DNA from 3 places in the Mesorhizobium sp. WSM4976 genome. Region 3 is predicted to be linked to each of the others. Evidence: predicted binding sites of a transcription regulator. Region 3 holds the regulator's gene; each other region holds the start of a gene.
What was found. The regulator LexA, encoded in region 3, represses DNA repair genes until DNA is damaged. The targets are predictions, from matches to a motif close to TGTTCNNNNTGTGTTCNG.
Positions count from the first base shown of each region.

Region 1 (5,366 bases), on a different contig from region 3:
CCGCCGGCGCGAAGGCCGGCGGCTCGGGGTACGCATTACTTAAGAACTCAATTACATAAGCATAACCAAATAAACCAGGATTGTGGCCGAACTCCGGCTAAGCCGACGAATTGCTTTCGCACAATCCAGAACAGGAAACCGCTGCGCGAACTTCCTGGAACCGGACTACATGGCACCGGCTTCGTCCCCGAAACCGTCGTCCCCGCCTTCGGAGCCGCCATTCTCGAGGAATTTCTCGGCGATCAGCCCTGCATTCTGCCGAAGCGCCATCTCGATCTCGCGTGCCGTGTCGGGATTGTCGCGCAGGAACAATTTTGCGTTCTCTCGACCCTGGCCGAGACGCTGCGAATTATAGGAGAACCAGGCGCCCGACTTCTCGACCACGCCGGCCTTGACCCCGAGATCGACAAGCTCGCCGGTCTTCGACACGCCTTCGCCATACATGATGTCGAACTCCACCACCTTGAAGGGCGGAGCCAGCTTGTTCTTGACCACCTTGACACGGGTCTGGTTGCCGACGACCTCGTCGCGGTCCTTGACCGAGCCGATGCGGCGGATGTCGAGGCGCACCGAGGCGTAGAATTTCAGCGCATTGCCGCCGGTCGTGGTCTCTGGCGAGCCGAACATGACGCCGATCTTCATGCGAATCTGGTTGATGAAGATGACCATGGTGTTGGAGCGCGAGATAGAGGCAGTCAGCTTGCGCAGCGCCTGGCTCATCAGACGAGCCTGGAGACCCGGCAGCGCGTCGCCCATCTCGCCCTCGATCTCAGCGCGCGGCGTCAGTGCCGCGACCGAATCGACCACCAGAACGTCGATGGCACCCGAACGCACCAGCGTGTCGCAGATTTCCAGCGCCTGCTCGCCGGTATCGGGCTGCGAGATCAGCAGGTTTTCTAGGTCAACGCCGAGCTTGCGGGCATAGACCGGATCGAGCGCGTGCTCGGCATCGACGAAGGCGCAGATGCCGCCCTTCTTCTGCGCTTCCGCAACCGTGTGCAGCGCCAGCGTCGTCTTGCCCGAGCTTTCCGGGCCGTAGATCTCGACGATACGGCCGCGCGGCAGGCCACCTACGCCGAGCGCGATATCGAGGCCGAGCGAGCCGGTCGGTACGGTTTCGATCTCGACCGCCTGCTCGTTGGCGCCGAGCCGCATAATCGAGCCCTTGCCGAAAGCGCGCTCGATTTGCGACAGCGCCGCATCCAGAGCCTTTGATTTGTCCACTGCCTTATCCTCTACAAGCCGCAAAGTATTCTGAGCCATGATACATCACCCCTTGGTCGTCAATGAAGGCCGGACAATCCGTGATCCCTGCTGTTTTGTACCTTTTTTGTTCTCATTTGGCAAGAGGCGGCAAATATCTGAAACACAATCAATATCTGGATTTGTTCTATTTTTGTCTCACCAGGGATAGGGCAGATGTATCCCCTTGAAACATGTAGCATGAAGTGCTATATGTTGTCGCATGAGCACGACCCCTAAACCCGAAACCCTCAAATCGTTCCTCGAACGGTTCCCGACCGATGATTCGTGCCTCGATCACCTCATGGCGACGCGGTACGGCAAGCGGCACGTTTGCGCCAAGTGCGGCAAGGAAGCTGGCTTCCACCGCGTGAAGGCTCGCCGTTGCTACGAATGCCAGTTCTGCGGCAATCAGGTCTATCCGACCGCTGGCACGCCGTTTGAAGCCACGCGCACGTCCTTGCGCGACTGGTACACCGTCATGTTCCTGTTCTGCGCGTCCCGCAACGGCGTGTCGGCTAAGGAAGTCCAGCGCACTATCGGCGTGACCTACAAGACCGCTTGGCGCATGTGCAATCTGATCCGCCAGTACATGGGCTACGTTGACGGTGACACTCCGCTTGGTGGCAAGGACGGCGGCATCGTTGAAGCCGACAAGATGTTTTACGGCGGCAAGGACAAGATGGGCGAGGACGACAAGACGGTCGTTTTCGGTGCCATCGAACGGGGCGGTGAGGTTATCACCCGCATCCTGCCGGGCCGTGGCCGCAAGCATGTCATGCCGGCGATCTTCGCTTGGGTTAAGCCCGGCTCTCGCATCGCCACCGATGAGGCTGGCGCGTTCCGCGAACTGTCAGAGATTGGCTATCTTCATGGCACCGTCAACCACAGTGCCGGCGAGTACGTGAACGGTGCAGTCCACACCAACAACATCGAAGCGTTCTGGTCGCACGTTAAGCGCTCTATGCGCGGGACTTACGTGGCCGTTTCGGAGAAGTGGTTGCAGAGCTACCTTTGGGAGTTCGAGTTCCGGCAGAACCTGCGGAAGCATCCGCACTTGATGCTTGACCTTTTGCTGCAATCGTTCCCGCGCCCGGGACCGTGAGCGGTGGCTTGGTCGCCATCGCCCTTAAAAGTCGGTCGAACCGCTTTTCGGGATTATGAGCCATTCAGTATCTGTCCCTGTGCGCCGCCACGCGAAAGATACTCTACCACGGTCGACACGACGAAAGAATGCTGGTCATTGACCCACGTTCCGATCGATTCGTCAAAATCCTGGTAGTACTCAAGAACCACGTCCATAGCGTCGCCGTTGCCGATTAGTTGCTCGTGTCTGTCAAGGCGCCCTTGGAAACCCAAGTCAGCGATAGGGGCCGAAAGCGGCACGCCATTCCACTCGAATGACCATTTCCGTTTTCCACCTTTGAGCCATGCCTTGAGGATGACTAAGCGAGCATTCTCTTTGCGCGAGCGACGCTTTGATCCGTCCCCCTCGATTAGGTCTGGACCGGAGGCGAGCCGGGCGAACTCGTCGCGAGGAATTTGGACAAGCGGTTGAGGGTCATCGATTTTGGGGGTGACCCCGAAATTCTCGATAGCCTCATCGTGCTCTATCACCTCAAACGCCCGTTGGAGGTGCTTTTGCACCTCTGGGTTATGCCGGACGTTAGGAAGCTGCTCGTAGGCTTCCCGAGAAATTATGATCGTGTCGCCGCCGCGATGAATTTCGACGCGGTCATCAAACACGTCTACCGTCTCTTTGTCGGTAACCAAAGGGGTTAATACAACTGCGGCAAAGACGGCCCAGAAGAGTTGCTCCGGCGCGCGTGACCAGAATCCCCCAAGCCCCTTTTTGATCTTTTTAATCCGAGCGCGGAAACTTCCAGTTCCAACGGCGTCGAGCCGAATTTCAATATTCTGGCCGGGGTTCAGTACGCCGTTGACGGCCCGCAGCGTGTCGGCAAAGGCAACGAGAGAATTGGCGAACGTATAGGCGTCAACACTTGTAAGTTCGCCGCCATAGTGAATCACGATTTGGTCGTCGCCAAACCTGCGAAGATCAACAATCCCCATTTGCTCCCCCGGACCCCGCCATTTTATTGGCATTACTTCAACCTCCGCGCCGGTTCGTCAATATGCAAGGGAATCACCGTATATGGTGAGAGGCGCGCGGCTGGGCAACCGGCCGGAAAATTCTCACATGTTCGAAGGGGATACATCCGGGATAGGGCAAACCAGAACCGCTGGTCCAGAAGGGATTTCGATGTCCGGCCATCCGAATCGCGACTCCGATTGCAGGGCGACCCGATGGAACCTAGTGTGCGCAGCCGCACGATCAATGAAAGTCACTGACCCGAAATGCCCACATCCCCAACTATCCTGGCCCCAACGATCCTGGCTTTGGGCGGCGCCCATATCGACCGGCGTGGCCAGGTCTCGGGCACCTATGTGCCGGCGGCCTCCAATCCCGGCATGATGCGCGAGGATGTCGGTGGCGTCGTTTTCAACGCCCTGCGCAGCGTGGTGAAGCGCGGCGTGTCGGCCTCATTGATCTCGGTGCGCGGCGGCGATGCGGCGGCGGACTCGGTTGCCTCGGCGATCGACAGCGCGGGGATAACGGACCTCTCGGTGGTGTTCCTCGACCGCACAACGCCGAGCTACACGGCGCTGATCGACGCCGAGGGCGAATTGATTGTCGGGCTGGCCGACATGGCGCTTTATGATCTCGCCTTTCCCAAGCAGATAAGGCGTTCCAAGGTGCGCGAGGCGATCGCCGCGGCCGACGCCATCCTGTGCGACGCCAACCTGCCGACGGCGGCGCTGGAGCGTCTGGTGGCGCTCGCCGGCGGCCGGCCGGTCTTTGCCATCGCCGTCTCGCCGGCCAAGGTCGTCCGCCTGACGCCGCTGCTCAAAGATCTGTCGCTGCTCTTCATGAATCGCCGCGAAGCCGCCGCTTTGGTCGGTCCCGAATTGTCTGGGACCACGCTTGTCGACGCACTTAGGCATGTCGGCTGGATGCCGGTGTGATTACGGCCGGCAACGCCCCGGTGCTGGGCTTTGACGACACCGGCATCTTTGAAATCGAGCCGCCTGCGCCGCGCCGGATCGCCGATGTAACCGGCGCCGGCGACGCCTTGACCGGCGCGACGGTCGCCGCCCTGCTGCGCGGACTGCCGCTGCGCGCCGCGCTGCGCGAGGGCGTCGCGGCGGCGATGCTCGCCATCGAGAGTCCGGAGGCGGTGCCATCCTTCACGACCGCCGACTTCACGCAGGCGCTTGCCCTTGTGCCGGAGGCACGGGAGGTGGCATAGGGCGACCACGATCCAATTCCTCCTTGCCGGAGAACAGCCATGACGCCGGAAACCGCCCGCCCCTTCGTCGATGTCCACCCGCCCGTGGCGGAGGCGCTTGCCGCCGGCCGGCCCGTGGTGGCGCTGGAATCGACGATCATCACCCACGGCATGCCCTACCCCGACAATGGCGCGATGGCCGCCAAGGTCGAGCAGATCATCATCGAGGGCGGCGCGGTGCCGGCGACGATCGCCGTGGTCGACGGCCGCATCAAGATCGGCCTCTCCGACGGCGAACGCGAATCGCTCGCCATGACCGGCGACGCAATGAAGCTGTCGCGCGCCGATCTCGGCTTCGCAGTCGCTCAAGAGCGCACGGGCGGCACCACGGTCGCGGCGACGATGATCGCCGCGCATATGGCCGGGATAAAGGTGTTCGCCACCGGGGGCATCGGCGGTGTCCACAAGGGCGCCGAAAAAAGCTTCGACATCTCAGCCGATCTCGATGAGCTGGCGCGCACGCCAGTCATCGTCGTCTCGGCCGGCGCCAAGGCGATCCTCGACATCGAAAAGACGTTGGAGGTGCTCGAAACACGCGGCGTGCCGGTCATCGGCCATGGCAGCGAAACGATGCCCGCCTTCTGGTCCAGGCAGTCGCCCTTCCGCGCGCCTCTGACGCTGCAGGCGCCTGAGGACATCGCCCATTTCTACCGCACGCGCCAGGCGTTGGGTCTGGGAGGCGGCATTCTGGTCGCCAACCCTGTGCCGCAGAATGACGAGATCCCGGCTGACGAAATGGCCGGCTATATCGAGGCCGCGCAGAAGGCGGCCCAG
Region 1 is NZ_JARTVT010000010.1:196,820-202,185, forward strand. Features, by position in the region: gene recA (recombinase RecA) at 166-1,263, opposite strand; gene P9272_RS14640 (IS1595 family transposase) at 1,466-2,347, shown strand; gene P9272_RS14645 (hypothetical protein) at 2,401-3,315, opposite strand; partial or broken gene P9272_RS14650 (carbohydrate kinase family protein) at 3,601-4,553, shown strand; gene P9272_RS14655 (pseudouridine-5'-phosphate glycosidase) at 4,593-5,366, shown strand, end outside.
Region 1: a site for LexA is predicted at 1,321-1,338, ahead of recA (recombinase RecA). Genes of this name have one in related genera too.

Region 2 (5,366 bases), on a different contig from region 3:
GGATGTCTCGACACCCAGCCCCGCCCCGCCGACGACGACCGGCAAGGTCAGCGCGAAGATGGTCGCGACATTGCCCCCCCTGCCTTCGCAAAAGCGCCGAGCGGCGAGCCGAGAAAAAAAATGTCTGAAGAATGAACCTGAAAAGGCCATGGCCAAGCGCACCCACGGTATCCCAGCAGTGACGTCATCATTGCCATATGAACGAATGCCTAATTATTTCGGTCGACTTGCGCTGGTAGGACCGCAGCGGGCCTCCGCTCCCATCTTGTGCCGCGCATACTAAGACTTAAGGCCCAGCAACCTTCAGACTTAAGGCGTAAACGTCGGTAAATCCTAATATTTTAGCACCTTCTGCATTTTAACTTTTTTGGAAATCGCCCGTAGAGACGGCAGCCCTATCACTCTTTGAAATACGACGAGGGCGGGCTCCATGTTCGGACGGTTCTGGGTTTCGAAGCGCGGCAACTTCGCGGTCGCGACGGCGGTCGCAATGGTGCCGCTGATGCTTGGCCTGGCGGCTTCGATCGACCTGATCGGCACCAGCGACGACGCCGCCCAGCTGCAGAATTCGCTGGACGCGGCCGGCCTTGCGATGGGCACCAAGTACCAGCCGGGCATGTCGGCGGCCGACCTGCGGCAACTCGGCCAGACCTTCTTCACGGCCAATATGAGCGCCGCCGACGCCCAGGAGCTTTCGGGCAGCCTCGCCGCCTTCCAGGCCTCCGCCAGCGGCGATCCGAGCGCGTATTTCATCACGGCGTCGTCGAGCATCAGCCGGCCGGCGTTCCTCGCCGCCATGCCGGCCTGGCAGGCGACGCGCACCGCGTCGGTCAAGATAAAGCCCGGCTCGCAGGCCTGCGTGCTGGCGCTCAATCAGCATGCCGACAACGCGGTCAACCTGCAGGGCTCGACCAATGTGGCGATGGCAGGCTGCGTCATCGCGGCCAATTCGGACGCCCTCGACTCCGTCAATCGCGGCGGCTCGGCGGTCGTCAGCGCCGGCTGCGTCTCGACAGTCGGCCGCACGCAGGGTTTGGCGCCGCCCAATGCCAACCTTTCCTGCGGCGCGCCGCTTGAAAATCAGTATGCCTCGTTCGATCCGCTCGCCGACGTCGTTCCCCCGGCCTACACGCTTTGCCTGCCGGTACCCAACGGCAAGACGGTGACGCTCTCGCCGGGCACCTATTGCGACAAGACGCTGTCTGGGCAGATCACCCTCAATCCGGGCACCTACATAATGCGTAACGTCGTCATAAAGCCGGGCGGCAACGGCAGCCTGAGCGGCCAGGGCGTGACGATCTTCCTGATGGAGAACTCGCAGCTCTACATCAACGCCAACGAGCAGGTGAACCTCTCGCCGCCCACCAGCGGCCCCTATGCCGGCATCACCATCTACCAGGCGCATGGCAACACACAGGCGCTGACGCTGAACGGCGGATCCGGCTCGCTGATCAGCGGTTTCATCTACGCTCCGGACGCGGCCATCACCTATACCGGAAATTCGGACATGAGCGCCGCGGGCAGTTGCCTGCGGCTGGTGGGCGACACCGTGGCGATGACCGGAAACTCGGCGGTGAAGTCGGACTGCACCGCCGAACTGGGGAACCGGGAGATGTATGCGGGCCGGATGATCACCCTGGTGAAGTGAAACGGGAGCCGGCAACGGCGCTTGGCCGCGATGGCCGGTCTCCCTGACGCGACCGGCTGCCCGGCCGCCGCGCCGAACTACGCGATGATGTCGGCGCCGGGTTGCTCGTCGAAGAGCACCGCGCAGCCGCGCTCGAGCGCGACCTGCGTCAAGGCATTGGTCGCATCCTCGTCCGACGAGACGAAGTCGCCGGTCAGGACGCGCAGCTCCTCGACGGCCCTCGACATCGGCACCACGCGTCCGGCGGAACGGTCGCTCACGCATGCGTCGATGACGCACAGAAGATCGATGAGTTCGAAATTGTCCATCGCGGCCTCCGCTGCGGCCATCCCTTCGCTCTGTCAACGGCGTGTGGCGCGGACTGGTTCCCAGGCCGGCTTCATCCATGCGGCCTCACCGGCGCGAGCTTGAGGTCGAAGCGGGCCGGCAGGCATGGCTCGACACAGGCCTTGCGCACCGACCCGGTTGCCATGGTGTCGATTGGGAGAAGGACTATCATCTGAGCATCGCGTTGCGGCCAGAGCGGCCTGCCGAAGAGAAGGAAGACGCCGCCGATCAACAGCGCCAGGAGCAGCGCGGCAAACAGGTTCGCGATCATCCTGCCGGGTTGCACGGCCAGCAACTCCAAATGGGTCTCCAGAGGGAAAGGAGTGCCCATCACATCGCAGGAATGATGGGCACTCCGTGGTCGACCGCCGATGAAGGGACTTTGTCCGGCGGCTTGCTAGCCAAATGCATTGATGCCGCTGTTGTTGCCTGAAAATCGATGCCTCGGGCCTCTGCGTTCGACGCATGAGACTTCAGTCCGAGCGAGGCCCCGGACCGTCGCCCGAGGGCCTGAATAATAGCTTTCGGCTGCCGCTGCCCGGTCATCGAAAATCGGCGAAAGGAGAGAAGACTTGGCCGACTGACGCTTCCGCCTTTGACCGGCCGCTCCAGCCGTTGTTCCTCCCATTCACGGTAGATTTCAGGCCTCGAGGTCCATCGGCTGATGGCCGGGCTGCTGGTGCCAAAGAACCTGGCGATAATCCGTCAGCTCGACGACCTGCGTGCAGACCGGACAGATGTAGCTGTCGCAGCATTGGCGAAGCACCGGCGGTCCGCGGCGAGCGGCCATGACCGGCGGACGCGAATAGGTTTTGACGGCTTGATCAAGCATGGTTTCCTCCTGGTGGTTGTCTATTGTCCCCGCCCAAAGGCTTCTCCCTCTCACCGGCCATGTCGCACCGGCACGGCGCTCGGCCAGCGCTGGAGCAGGTTCGGCATGATGCTGATGGGGGATGCACGAGGCCGCGACGATATCGCCTTGATTGTTGCCGAGGGTTGCATCGAATTCTCCCTGTCGGGCGAAAAACGGATGGGTCCCTCAACCACCGCCGTGCCAGCGCGAGAGCAGGAAAGCACTGGCGACGGAGTTCCGCAATAACTTCCGATAAGGCGCCAAAAAATCTTCGAAAGATCTTCAGCGCCGGGGAGCGCTCGATTATATTAGCATCTCCTCATAATAAGGTGTACGAAAGAGACAGCGGTCGCCGACGATCGCGTCAGGCTCCGCTTCACGTGGGAGGACGCCATGGGCGAAGTTGCAGTGAAGGTGACGAAACTCGACTCCAAATCGCACAACAATCCCGACGAGGTCCGCGCGCCCGCCAAGACGCGTGTCGAAATCGTGCGGCTGCCGGGCTACACGCTGGGGCGGATGAACATGCAGCCGGGCTGGAAGTGGTCCGAATGCGTCAAGCCGGTGGTCAAGACCGACAGCTGCCAGGTCTCGCATGTCGGCTATGTCGTGTCCGGATCGATCACCGTGCGGATGACCGACGGCACGCAAAAAACCTTCGAGGCCGGCACTTCCTACACCATCCCGCCCGGCCATGACGCCTGGGTGGAGGGCAACCAGCCGTTCCAGTGCATCGAGGTGTTGAGCGCCGAACAATACGCCAAGCCGGCATAGCATACACGGTCACCCCCATTTTTCGGCAGCGGATAACAGGCCCCCGTGGGCGGCATTCCTGTCAGGCTTGCACGATCTCCTCCAGGTTGATCGTGCAAGCTGCCGTCTAGCCGCGGGTGTGGCTTCAGGTTGTGGAAACTTGCACGCCCAAGCGTGGCGGCTTGACAGAGAGCTCCTTTTGTTCTCTTTATGTTCTCAAAATTCCCCTTACAAAAGATGCAGCTAATGCTGCAATGCCACACAAACCGCCATGGGAGCGCGCGATGGCCGCCACGAACACCGCTGCGGCCGCCACCATTCTGCACGCCGATCTCGACGCCTTCTACGCCTCGGTCGAGCAATTGCTCGATCCGTCGCTGCGCGGCAAGCCAATCGCCGTCGGCGGCGGCGTGGTGCTGGCGGCTTCCTATGAAGCCAAGGTGTTTGGCGTGCGCGGCGGCATGCCCGGCCGCAAGGCGCGCGAGCTCTGCCCGCAACTCATCTTCGTCGGCGGCCATTTTTCCGAGTACCAGCGCCTCGGCGACGCCGCGATCGAGGTGCTCGACGATTTCACGCCGGTGGTCGAGCGCATCTCGATCGATGAGGCCTTCGCCGATGTCGCCGGCTGCACGCATCTGTTCGGGCCGCCGCAGGAGATCGCGCGGAAAATCCGAGAGCGCGTGAAGCACGAGCTCGGCCTGCCGATCTCGATCGGCGTGGCGCAAACAAAGCATCTCGCCAAGATCGCCTCGCAGGTGGCCAAACCCGACGGGCTGGTGGTGGTCGAGCCCGGCACCGAGCTCGCCTTCCTGCACGACCTGCCCGTCACGCTGATGTGGGGCGTCGGCCCGGCGACCAAGGCCAGGCTCGCCGAAATCGGCGTCGAGACGATTGGACAGCTGGCGCGCACCCATAGCGGCGCGCTGGAGCGGCTGATCGGCCACGCCGCCGGCCGGAAGCTCGCCGCGCTCGCCTGGAACCGCGACCCGCGCAAACTCGAGACACGTCGCCGCGCGATTTCCGCCGGCGCGCAATCGGCGCTGGGCAGGAAGCCCGCAGTGCCGCGCGTCTTCGTGCCGACACTGCTGCATCTGGCCGACCGCGTGGCGTGCCGCCTGCGCGCCAAGGACCGGCCCGGCCGCACCGTGACGGTGCGTGTACGCTTCGCCGATCTGCGCGCCGTCACCCGCTCGGTGACGCTGGAGCAGCCGATCCAGGCGACAGCGATGCTGGCCGAGATCGCCGAGGAGCTGGTGCGCGGCGTGCTGGCCGCCCATCCGGGCGAGCGGGACATCTCGCTGCTCGCCATCTCCGTCTCGCATCTGGAGGAGCATGCCGAGCTGCAGCTCGAACTGCCGCTCGGCCTGATGGATGAGAAGCGGAAGCCCGGCAGCCGCAAGGGCCTCGCCCGCTTCGGCGCCGACCGCGCCATCGACAAGATTCGCCAGCGCTTCGGCAAGGAAGCGGTGGGCTACGGCACGGTGGCGCTGGAAGGCCCGCGCTCGGTGCCGGGCGGGTTCAGGGAACTGGCGGAGAAGGAATTGTAGGGGCTCTCAATCCGTCTCCACCACTGCCCAGTCCAGGCGCATCGTCGCGCTGATCGTCTCTCCATCGTCGAGCACCGTCAGCCCCTCGCCATGATGCGCGTCGACCGGGTGCGAGACCGGCTCGAAGCAGAAGAAGCCGGCGTCGGGCGACGGCGAATAGAGGATGTAGACATCGAGCTCCGGCGAGGCGCTCAGTTCAAGCACAATCCCCTGCTCCGGCTGCCTGATTGCCGCGCGC
Region 2 is NZ_JARTVT010000033.1:42,319-47,684, reverse strand. Features, by position in the region: gene P9272_RS30570 (pilus assembly protein TadG-related protein) at 1-162, opposite strand, end outside; gene P9272_RS30565 (pilus assembly protein) at 431-1,648, shown strand; gene P9272_RS30560 (hypothetical protein) at 1,726-1,956, opposite strand; gene P9272_RS30555 (polymerase) at 2,028-2,276, opposite strand; gene P9272_RS30550 (hypothetical protein) at 2,616-2,807, opposite strand; gene P9272_RS30545 (cupin domain-containing protein) at 3,222-3,602, shown strand; gene dinB (DNA polymerase IV) at 3,866-5,128, shown strand; gene P9272_RS30535 (aldose 1-epimerase) at 5,135-5,366, opposite strand, start outside.
Region 2: a site for LexA is predicted at 3,782-3,799, ahead of dinB (DNA polymerase IV). Genes of this name have one in related genera too.

Region 3 (5,366 bases):
AGCCGCCGTGGATGAACACCACGAGCCCCTTGGGCGCATTAGGCGGGACGAAGAGATCGAACCGGCTGCGCGGCGCTTCGCCATAGACGATGTCGAGCCGCGCCCTGCCCTGCGCCGATAGCTTTTCGCGAAATGCCTGAGCCGGGCCGTCCCAGGCCGCCGGCCAACGGTCGCCGCCGGCGATGTTCGCGCCGTTGGCGTAGGCATTGTCCCAATCCGTGATCCGGTGCTCGACCAACAGCTCCTCCCAAGACATTTAGGTTGATCAGCAATGGCCGGCTGCGGAGACGTCGTCAATGCTCCGGGCAAAAACATTTTAGGCTTGAAACAAATTGGACCTGATGCAATCCTGCCTGACGAACAGCCGACAATGGGAGGTCTGCTGAAAAGCCAGAGCCCGGGCCCGCTCGTCCCTAGGTGGCGTCGCGCGAAAGGGTATGGCCGGACGGCGGCAAACCTCCCGGAGCAGGGAGGATTGCGGGAACATGCTTGGACCCTCAGCGCATAGCGACACGTTCACCCGCGATAACCTGCCTCCGCCGGAGCAGTGGCCGGACTTTCTCCTCGAAGGCTTTGACTATCCCGAGCGTCTCAACGCCGGCGTCGAACTTACCGACAGGCTGGTCGAGAAAGGTTTCGGCGATCGAACCGCGCTGATCGGCAATGGCCGTCGCCGAACCTACAAGGAACTGTCGGACTGGACGAACAGGCTGGCCCATGCGCTGGTCGAAAACTATGGCGTGAAGCCGGGCAACCGTGTGCTGATCCGTTCGGCGAACAATCCCGCCATGGTCGCCTGCTGGCTGGCCGCCACCAAGGTCGGCGCCGTTGTCGTCAACACCATGCCGATGCTGCGCGCCGGCGAACTCGCCAAGATCGTCGACAAGGCGGAAATCGGCATGGCGCTTTGCGACACCAGGCTGATGGACGAGATGACAGCCTGCGCCAAGGACAGCGCTTTCCTCAAACAGGTGATCGGCTTCGACGGCACCGCCAATCACGACGCCGAACTGGATCGTGCCGCGCTAGACAAGCCAGTCACCTTCAAGGCGGTCGAGACCGGTCGTGACGATGTCGCGCTGCTCGGCTTCACGTCGGGAACAACCGGTGTGCCGAAGGCAACCATGCATTTCCATCGCGACCTGATGATCATCGCCGACGGCTATGCCCGCGAGATCCTTCAGGTGACACCAGACGACATCTTCGTCGGCTCGCCGCCCTTGGCCTTCACCTTCGGCCTCGGGGGGCTCGCGATCTTCCCGTTGCGCTTCGGGGCAGCGGCGACGCTGCTCGAGCAAGCGACCCCGCCCAACATGGTCGCCATCATCGAGACCTACAGGGCAACCGTCTCCTTCACGGCGCCGACGGCCTACAGGGCGATGCTGAAGGCCATGGATGAAGGCGCGGACCTTTCGTCGCTGCGCGTTGCCGTTTCGGCTGGCGAGACCTTGCCCGCCCCCGTCTTCGAAGAATGGACGCGAAAGACCGGCAAGCCGATCCTCGACGGCATCGGCGCGACGGAGATGTTGCACATCTTCATCTCCAACCGCTTCGACGACAGCAAGCCGGCTTCGACCGGCAAGCCGGTGGGCGGCTACGAAGCGCGCATCGTCGACGACGAGATGCGCGAGTTGCCGCGCGGCGCGACAGGCAGGCTGGCGGTGCGCGGGCCGACCGGCTGCCGCTACCTGGCCGACGATCGCCAGAAGGACTATGTCCGCGGCGGCTGGAACTTGACTGGGGACACCTTCGTGCAGGACGAAGACGGCTTCTTCCATTTCGCCGCCCGCTCCGACGACATGATCGTCAGCGCCGGCTACAACATTGCCGGACCGGAGGTGGAAGCAGCACTGCTGTCGCATACCGATGTCGCGGAATGCGCGGTCATCGGCGTCGAGGACGCCGAACGCGGCCAGATCGTCGAGGCGCATGTCGTGCTGGTGCCAGGCACGGCGGCGGATGCCATGACCGCCAAGCGCCTGCAGGACCACGTCAAGGCGACGATCGCGCCTTACAAATACCCACGCTCGGTGAAATTCGTCGCGGCCCTGCCCAAGACCCAGACCGGCAAGATCCAGCGCTTCCGTCTGCGCGCCGAAAACACCCATTGAGGCCCCGCTTCAGGTGACGGCTTCCTTGACCGCGTAGCGGGCCTCCTGCCAGGCGCCCGTGCGCAGGATCTCTTCCAACACCTCTACGGCGTCCCAAACGTCTCGGTAGCCGACATAGAGCGGCGTGAAGCCGAAGCGAACGGTCGATGGCGCGCGGAAATCGCCGATCACGCCGCGCTCGATCAAGGCGCGCATCACCTGGTAGCCGTGCGGATGGGCAAACGACACCTGGCTGCCGCGATCAGCGCCGTTGCGCGGGCTTTCCAGCTCGAGACCGAACGCGCCGCATCGAGCTTCGACAAGCCGGATGAACAGATCCGTCAGCGCGACGCTCTTCTCGCGCACGGCCGTCATGTCGACTTCGTCCCAGAGATCGAGCGCGCCTTTCAGCGCTCGCATCGACAACACTGGCTGCGTTCCGCACAGGAACCGCCGGATGCCCGTGCCGGCGGCGTAGCCCTGCTCGAACGCAAACGGCCGGGCATGGCCCCACCAGCCGCTGAGCGGCTGGCTGATATCGGGATGATGGCGGGTGGCGGCATAGATGAAGGCCGGCGCGCCCGGCCCGCCATTGAGATATTTATACGTGCAGCCGATGGCGAAATCGGCATTCGAGCCGTCGAGTTCCACCGGCAGGGCACCGGCCGTGTGGCAGAGGTCCCAGACGATCAGCGCACCGGCGTCATGGGCCTTGCGAGTCAGGGCCGCCATGTCGCGCAACCGGCCGGACTTGTAATTGACGTGGTTGACCAGGATGACCGCGACATGGTCGTCGATCAGGTCCTCGATCTTCGGCGCATCGACGCCTTCGAGCCGCAGCACCGTGCCGGGCCGCGTCGAGGCCACCCCTTCCGCCATGTAGAGGTCGGTCGGGAAGCTGTCGCCTTCGGCAACGATCACTGGGCGGCCGGGTCGCATTGCGAGCGCCGCATGCAGGACCTTGTAGATGTTGATCGAGGTGGTGTCGCATACGACCGTCTGGCCAGGCGCGGCGCCGATCAGACGTCCGAGCCGGTCGCCGAGTTTGACAGGCATGTCGAACCAGCCGGCGGTGTTCCAGGCGCGGATCAGGTCCTGCGCCCATTCCTGCTTCGCGGCCGTCTCGATCTCGTTGAAGACATTGATTGAAGCGGCGCCCAGTGAATTGCCGTCGAGGTATTTCACGCCATCCGGCAGGACGAAGCGATCGCGCAGGGCACGCAGCGGGTCCGCGGCATCCATTGCCTCGACCTCGGCAAGATCGGGAATTCTCCTCATTGTGCTGTCGCCTCCGTTTCGAACCAGGCCGCTGCATCCCCGGCGACCAGGGCGGTTGTCTCATCCCCGTCCGCGACACGGCAAGAACCTTCTGGCCTATGTCAGCTGGTCCATAGACGGCAAAGGCCGAGGACCGGAATCATCGCCAACGTTGGCATTTTGGGTTCGTTTCGTTCACGGTGCGGCACATGCACGGATGAACCGACGCGAACACCTCAGCGCTTCCGCGATGGTGTCGCGTCTCAATTTCAACATAAGGAGAATTGCAGAATCGAGCGGAATCAATGACACAGCCCCAGTTGCAGGCGGCCGGGCACCGCCGGATGCAACATTCTTTCGCCAGCCTTAAGAAATTCATTAAACTTTAAACGGTTGCGGAACACAACTGGAACAGATAGTGTTTGTTCTGGGTTTGTTTTTCTGATTCTGGTTTCGGAACCCGTGGGGGCCGCCAATGCTGACGCGCAAGCAACATGAACTCCTGATGTTCATCCATGAACGCCTGAAGGAGAGCGGGATCCCTCCATCCTTCGACGAGATGAAGGAAGCACTGGACCTGGCCTCGAAGTCCGGCATCCATCGGCTGATCACGGCGCTGGAAGAACGCGGTTTCATTCGCCGGCTACCGAACCGGGCGCGCGCGCTGGAAGTCCTGCGGCTGCCCGATTCGATCGCGCCGGGCCTGAATGCCGCGAAGAAGTTTTCGCCGAGCGTCATTCAAGGCGGTCAGGGCAATCTAAGTCGCCAGGTCAAGCCGGCAGCGCCGTCGCGTACGCCGACACCCAGCAACGACGACGACGCCGCTTCGGCCGTATCCATTCCGGTGATGGGCCGCATCGCCGCCGGTGTTCCGATCGATGCCATCCAACACCAGACGCATTCGATCTCGGTGCCGCCGGACATGATCATGGGTGGCGAGCATTATGCGCTGGAGGTCAAGGGTGACTCCATGATCGAGGCCGGCATCTTCGACGGCGACACCGTCATCATCCGTAACGCCAACACAGCGAGTCCGGGCGAGATCGTGGTGGCGCTGGTCGACGATGAGGAAGCAACGCTCAAGCGCTTCCGCCGCAAGGGCGCCTCCATCGCGCTGGAGGCTGCCAACCCGGCCTACGAGACCCGCATCTTCGGGCCGGATCGGGTCAAGGTGCAGGGCAAGCTCGTCGGGCTGATCAGGCGCTACTGATCCGGCTGCGAGGGCTTGGCCCTCTCAGGTTTTTCATATGGCGGCAGTCCCCGGGCCTCGCGCGTGTATCTGCGCTGCTCGTGCCAGGGCCGATATGGCTTTTCGACGGCATATTGGATGGCTGCTCGCGCGGTTGCCGATTGTGGATCGAAGAAGACGGCGGCGCTGCCGTCACGCGCCAGCTGGCGCTTGGTGACGACAAGCACACGCTGATCCCAGCAGGGATTGTAGGCCGTGGCATCGTTGATGACGATGAGGTCGGCAAAGCCGCAGGCAGGCCGTGCGCTGTCGCGGTTTTCGGCGAGCGCGACGATCGCACCGGACGGATGCCGGCCAATGCAGAGGTCGCCGGTGCAATAGAAGGGTGAGCCGGGCGGCAGGTCGACCGGGTCGGCGATATCGAGAGCGTCTTTGGCGAATTCTCTGGCGACACAATTTCCTCGGCCTTCAGCGCCCGCTTCCAATTGTCGGTCGTGAACTCGTTCGAGCGTTCGCGGTTGACGGCAAGCTCGCCGCCGCCGATCGGCATCGCCACCAGATGCGCGTCCTCGGAAATGAGGACATCCGGCGTGCGCACATGTGGGATCGCCAGCATTGCGGCGAGAGCAATGGGAACAGCGGCAAGCCTCAGCCAGGTGGTGGCCATGGTCGCGATGACGAGCGCGATCGTCGCCAGCAGCACCGACTGGATCGAGATCAATCCCACGGCATCGACCGGCGAGCGCTCGGAGATCCATGCCGAAATGGCGATCATCGCCGTCAGGCCCTTGCCCATCACATAGAGGAAGGGGCCGTCGAAGCCGAACGGC
Region 3 is NZ_JARTVT010000032.1:49,857-55,222, reverse strand. Features, by position in the region: gene P9272_RS30230 (alpha/beta hydrolase) at 1-238, opposite strand, end outside; gene P9272_RS30225 (AMP-binding protein) at 486-2,111, shown strand; gene kynU (kynureninase) at 2,121-3,368, opposite strand; gene lexA (transcriptional repressor LexA) at 3,823-4,557, shown strand; partial or broken gene P9272_RS30210 (ComEC/Rec2 family competence protein) at 4,551-5,366, opposite strand, start outside.